2 regions of the Ectobacillus soli genome follow, and region 2 is predicted to be linked to the other one. Evidence: predicted binding sites of a transcription regulator. Region 2 holds the regulator's gene; the other holds the start of a gene.
What was found. The regulator LexA, encoded in region 2, represses DNA repair genes until DNA is damaged. The targets are predictions, from matches to a motif close to CGAACATATGTTCG.
Positions count from the first base shown of each region.

Region 1: the regulator LexA is predicted to act here: its motif matches at 1,500-1,513, upstream of ACAN53_RS10760 (DUF6434 domain-containing protein).

Region 1 is NZ_JBGJZM010000001.1:2,119,532-2,122,964, forward strand. Features, by position in the region: gene ACAN53_RS10755 (oxidoreductase) at 1-773, opposite strand, end outside; gene ACAN53_RS10760 (DUF6434 domain-containing protein) at 884-1,465, opposite strand; gene ACAN53_RS10765 (DHA2 family efflux MFS transporter permease subunit) at 1,596-3,371, opposite strand; gene ACAN53_RS10770 (HlyD family efflux transporter periplasmic adaptor subunit) at 3,384-3,433, opposite strand, start outside.
Region 2 is NZ_JBGJZM010000001.1:829,584-833,016, forward strand. Features, by position in the region: gene ACAN53_RS04280 (acyl-CoA dehydrogenase family protein) at 33-1,292, opposite strand; gene lexA (transcriptional repressor LexA) at 1,612-2,232, opposite strand; gene ACAN53_RS04290 (YneB family resolvase-like protein) at 2,365-3,012, shown strand; gene ACAN53_RS04295 (DUF896 domain-containing protein) at 3,068-3,307, shown strand.

The DNA of each region.
Region 1 (3,433 bases), 1.3 Mb from region 2:
ATAATCCCCGTTTTTACTCCCCTACCAAACGGATACCGAAGCGCAGTATTGGATTGATCCGCTATATAAGCAATTTTCTCTGCTACTTCCTTTGGATCTCCAAATTTACTGTGTCCTTTTTCTAAATAGCGTTCTATTTGACTCATATAATCATAGTAAGGAGAGGATTCGGATGCTTCTGATATATGCTTACCGCTTGACCAAATATTCGTTTTATACGAACCAGGTTCTATCAGAACAACATCAATTCCAAACGGTTTTACCTCTAAGCGAAGGCATTCACTCCAGCCTTCCAGTGCATGCTTGGATGCTACATAAGGTGATAAACCTGGAAATCCGACCTTCCCGCTAATGCTGCTCAAATTGATAATTTTTCCACATTTTTGTTTTCTCATTATGGGAAGAACAGCTTGAGTCACTCGAATGACTCCAAATAGATTCGTCTCAAACTGTCTTTTGTATTCCTCAAGCGGAATCTCTTCCACAAACCCACCTGCTGCATATCCAGCATTGTTAACAAGAACATGTACATACCTTACTTCTTCTAATATAGGAAGAAACTGTTTTATAGACTCTTCGGATGTTACATCCAGTGGTTGAACCTGAATTCGATTGGCTACCCCTATTCTTTTCGATTCATCTACTAGATTAAACCGAGCTTCTACATTTCTCATCGTAGCGATAACATCATACTCACGCTTCGCTAGTTCCAATGCTGTAAGCATCCCAAATCCACTTGAAGTCCCTGTAACAACTGCCACCTTTTTTTCCACTATTCTCCCCCTTTGCCATTTGTACATGTTCTGTCTTTCTTGCTCTTCTTATTTTACTAGATTTTTCTTATACCCCATTACACTATTGCCAATATAGTTTCATAAATGTTTCATATAGACGAATTTTCAGTTGTATATTTATTACTTCCAGGGAGTTTCTTAATTTCATTCCAAGCTTCAATCGCTTCCGTACGACTTTTCCCTTTATTTTTTGTGTCAGAGAAAAAGTCACGAATAAATTGATTGTATTCAAATTGAGGAGCAATTTTCTTCTTATAAGATGGGTCTTTCTTTCGCCTTTCCTCTTCATACCAAGCTTCTACAACATCACGATATGCTTTCCCTACATTGTCTTTAAAGTAATTTTGAATGTAAGTAGAAAAATGAAATTTCGAACTAATTACTGTCTTAAAGAATGCTCTTACGTCTTGACTGCAACGATGATTTTCCGTAATTACAGTATCAAGACTCAATTCGACCTTTGTTCGAGGTTTATTACCAGCCTTTGAATTTCTAAATGGTTTTTTTATCTCTCCTGTTTGAAGAAATGTTTCAATTCTATCTAAAATCTCTATCTTGGAACCAGATGCACTTATTCCATTTTCTCTACAAAAAAATTGCAATTCTTCTTTTAACCAATAGTAATCTCTAAAATCTTGAACACTTATTTCTTTTGTAAGAGTGGATCTCATTTATAACACCCCCATATGTAAATATTTACATTATAGAACATTTGTTCCTATAAATTAAAAAGAAGCTAACTACTCGATTAGGTAGCTAACTTCTTTCTTCTTTCTTTTACTTTAATCTCTTCTTATCCCCTTACCCCCGGTTCGGCCGATTGCCTGATGGAAGGAAAAAGGATAATACAAGTGCCACCACTGACAAAACAGTCGCAATTAAAAATGCGTCATTAATACCGTTTACCATTGAAAGCTTCATGACTTGGCTATATAGTGCTGCCGTGCTAAGCGTCGATCCCGTTTGTTGTGATACATGTGCCAAGGCTGTAATGCTCTGACTCATCTGCGCGACATTCTGATTCATAATTGGATCAGTTGATGTAATCGCACCCGCATAGTCTGCCCCGTGGAAGGTTGTTTGTCTTGTCATGACAGTGACGAGAATTGCTGTTCCAATCGAGCCAGCTATAGAACGAAGTGTATTTTGGGATGCAGTACCGTGCGAAATCTGTTTCAACGGTAATGCGTTCATTCCCGCTGTCATAATTGGCATCATAATAAACGCCATCCCAAAAGAGCGTAAGATGTAAATTCCGACAATTGTAGCATAAGGCGTGTCCATTGTAAGCTTTGATAGCTCATACGTACCATATGTCATCAAAATTAATCCAAAAATTGCCAGCGGACGAATGCCATAGCGATCAAATAACTTTCCAGCAAATGGTCCCATCAGTCCCATAATTAATGATCCTGGTAACAGCAATAACCCGGTATCAATTGGCGAAAAACCGCGTATGTTTTGCAAGTATACAGGCAACAGAATCATTCCGCCAAAAAGCGCCATAGTAATAATAATATTAATTAATATTGTAAAGGAGAAGGCTGGAATCTTGAAAATGGTTAAATCCAAGAGCTTCGTTTTTGCGTTGAGTTCCCACCAAATGAAGACAATGAGACCAACCACTCCAATTGTGAGCATAACATCAATTTCTATGCTGTCCCAACCTTTATTTCCGGCTTCACTTAATGCATACAACAGACTGCCAAACCCAATAGTAGATACAACAACCCCGATTACATCGAATTTCGGCTTCGACAGTGGCTGTACGAGTTTGAACCAGCGTAAGGCCATCAAAAAGATAACAGCTCCCAAAGCAAACATCGCATAAAACATAATATTCCACGTGTAGTTTTCCACAAGCCAACCGGCAATTGTTGGTCCGATAGCTGGTGCTAGAATCAATGCGACCCCAAGAAGTCCCATAGCTGCGCCGCGTTTTTCTGGCGGAAAGAGCGTCATAAAAATATTCATTCCTGTTGGCATAAGAATACCTGCTCCAACTGCTTGCACAAGACGGCCTGTTAACATCACTGGAAAATTACCCGATAGAGCACAAATAATAGAGCCGACTGTGAAAAACCCCATAGCTATCAGAAATAGCTTTCGATACGTAAAAGATTGGATCAAATAGGCACTAATAGGTACCAAGATCCCGTTTACCAGCATAAAACCGGTAGACAGCCATTGCACTGTGGCTGTAGATACATTGAACTCATTCATTAATACCGGTAACGCTACATTGATAACGGTTTGATTGAGAATGGAAAAAAACATACCTAAGATCAATACGAACAATACCAATCGTACATTAATCGCAGGCTCTGCTGCGGGCTTAGGAGTTATTTTTTTGGTCGCCGGAATTTCTTCTTCCTCCATATGTTTCTCTTCTACCGTTTCTTGTTTCCCCTCTTTGTCTTCTTGTTTCACTTTTACCAAAGTGTCCTGCTGCTTTGGCATAGTAGGAGCAAGAGGTTCTGATTCACTCTTCTTTTTTTGTTTTCGAAAAAACACGTTCACAATGAAAAATACAAGGACACAAAAGAGTGCATACACTGCAATCATAGTTGATAACATGTAGTACCCCCCTTATCTATGAATGCGAACCGTTACGTTCATCCCAGGTACAATATTTAAGG
Region 2 (3,433 bases):
CTCCCATCTGAGTCAGATTTTTCTGCTAAATCTTAGAAATACACGCTTCGTATTGGAATTTCAACGCCGTTTACCACGTAATTACCGATGGCGCGTGCTTTGTATACAGTTGGATTATGGGAAGCAATCGTACGAATGTTGCGCCAGTGACGATCTAGATTTGCTGACTGTTTTGTAGCAGATGCACCGCCAACGTCGAATAGAGACGTAGCGGCCTTTAAGGCTAGCTCGTCGATGACAACCTTTGCCTTTGCTGCTAAAAGAGAAGCTTCATGACTCAATGCATAGTCAATGACTCCGTTTGCGGCAGCATTAATTGCTTTATCCTGTGCATCAGCGGCAGCAAGTACAAGCGTTTCGGCTGCAAATGCAGTGCTAGAGAGTTGTCCAATAATTTGCTGGAGCTGCGGGTCTTCTGCTGGCGTGGCAGCCACCGCAAACGTAAAGCTTCGGGATCTTCCTCGAACTAAGGCTGCTGCATCTGTCACGACATTACGTAGTATACCTGCGATGACCGCATGTAGATAGAGCTGTAAATGGGAATTGAACGGGGTTTCGTTATCCCCAATAATCGTCACCTCATTTGGATGGACAATCACATTGTTTAAATAGGTTGTTCCGCTTCCTGTCAATCTTTGCCCGATGCCATCCCAATCGTCTTCGATGATGACCCCTTCACGGTCCGTAGGGATGAATACGGATGCAGTTTTACCATCTACCGTTGATGCCATTACAACGACGGAATCTGCATACAATGTACCTGTACTAAAGTACTTTGTACCGTTTAAACGATATCCGGTACCATCAGGAGATAGCGTCGTTTGAAAAGACAGGGTTCCAACATTTTTCGAAGAAATTTCGGTAAATGCGTTCCCAATAATTTCTCCTTCCGCGATTCGTTTCAGCCAGTTTTGGCGCTTAGTTGAGTACGGACTCAAGAGAATAATCTCGACTTGGTAAAAGTGAAAACGAAGGATATGTGCCACATCAGAATCCGCCTCTGCTAAACGGATGACAATTTGGAAAATATCACGAATGCTAACACCTCCGCCGCCAAGTTCTACAGGTAAACGAAGAGCACCAAGGCGAGCTTTGCGAATTAAATCCACCGCGTAATAGGGACGTGCTTCGCTTCCGGCTTTTCTCCGTTTTTCTGCATCTTGCGCAATTACAGCGAGTAACTTCTCAAAATCAGTAGAACCAAATATTACAGGTGTTTGAAATTCATAGGAATCTAGTTGTTCCTGTTCGTTTTCATTTCGTTTTGCATGTAATTGGTTTGAATTTGCCATTATACATCGCTCTCCTTTATCCATTTTAATAGTTTTCTAATTTTCTTTAGCGTAAGAACAAAAAAGAGGCTCGTGTCTGCTTTCTAACGTTAGAAAGTGACAGGAGCCTCCGGTTGTCCAGTTAGCTATTTGTATGAAGTTGTTATAAGTATCATAATTCCAACAAAACATAGATGTCAAGTATGTTTTAAAAATGAGAATTTTTTACAAAAAACGGAGCATCAAGATGAAGGAAATGTGAGAAAAAATAGTAGGTGCAGCATATACATTTATGTAGAAAATGTGCAAGCTGCAAAAAAATAAGAGCTTAACTAAGCTCTTAGTGAATCATCCGGTATACACCGACTACTTTTCCGATGATGGAAACTGATTGTAGAATAATTGGAGCGAGGGAAGAGTTTTCTGGCTGAAGGCGGAAATGATCTTTTTCCTTAAAAAATCTCTTTACCGTTGCTTCATTTTCATCCGTTAATGCAACTACAATTTCCCCGTTATCTGCTGATTGCTGCTGGCGAACGATGACGAGGTCCCCGTCCAGAATACCCGCTTCAATCATGCTATCCCCTTGTACTTTCAGCATAAATACTTTATCAGAATCTGAAACGAGGTTAGCGGGCAATGGAAATTGTTCCTCAATATTTTCAATTGCAGTAATAGGTGGTCCTGCTGTAACTTTCCCAACCACGGGAACGTGAATAACAGGGGGGTGATTGGTTTCTAAATTATCGAAACTTATAATTTCGATTGCACGTGGCTTAGTAGGATCACGGCGTATAAAACCTTTTTCTTCAATTCTTGCTAAGTGACCGTGAACGGTAGAGCTAGAAGCAAGACCAACTGCTTGACCTATTTCACGTACGGAAGGCGGATATCCTTTTTCGCTTACTCGTAATTTAATAAAGTCAAGTATATCCTGCTGCCTTTTTGTTAATTTTTCCATCTCTCCACCTCGTTTATATAGAAAATATTAGTATAATTATAACATATGTTCGCCTTTTCTACAAACGTAGGTTCGAATCATGTATAGATGTATGGTATTATTTTTGTACGAAGCAAGTAAGGAGAAGATTCAATGAAGGCTATTATTTATGTTCGTGTGAGTACGAAAAAGGAAGAACAAGAGACATCTTTAGCAAGACAGGAAGAAGAACTTGTGAAACTTGCACAGCAATATGATTTGCAAGTTGTGAAAATTATTCGTGAGAAAGAGAGCGGTTATACAATTGAACGAGAAGGAATTCTAGAAATGCTAGATTGTATTAAAGAAGATAATATAGAAGTAGTTTTAATTCAAGATGAAACACGACTAGGAAGAGGCAATGCGAAAATAGCACTCATGCATTGTTTACGTAAAGAAGGTGTTCGGGTATATACACATAGCCAAAATGGAGAGTTGCAGTTGTCTGATGCTGATTCGATGGTGCTTGATATTATTAGTGTTGTTGAAGAATATCAACGGAAAATACATAATTTGAAAATTAAACGTGGAATGAAGCGTGCAGTTGAACATGGATATCACCCAGAAGAAAATTTAAAGAATCGTGATATGAATGGCGGCCGTGAGAAAAAGGAAGTACCAATTGAAGAAATTGTTCGTTTGCGGGGTAATAAGTTGACCTTTGCTGAAATTGCTGCAACACTAAGAGGCTTTGGTTATGATGTATCAAAAGCAACGGTGCATCGTCGCTACGTAGAATATACAAACGAGCAGAACCCTTGATATAACTGATTAACTATTGTATGATAGACTTCAGTTTACAGAAAGGAGACTGCTCATGATATCATCTCAAAAATTAAATCGTATAAATGAGCTTTCTAGAAAGGCAAAGACAATCGGATTAACTGACGTTGAAAAACAAGAGCGTCATATCTTACGTCAAGAATATATTAAGTCTTTTCGTGTTCAAGTATTGGAACGGTTGAAATCCATAAAAATTGTAGATGAATGTGGAAATGATGTTACCCCTGAAAAACTAAAGCTTTTGAAACAGCAACAAAACAGCTTATTACAATAATAGATCAAAAGAAAGCAAGATAACTCCATCTTGCTTTCTTTTGATTTATAGGATTGCTACAGCTTAAATGGATAAAAACTATAAAATAAGTATAACCTAAAAAGTTTAAATGACTTCCATATGAAT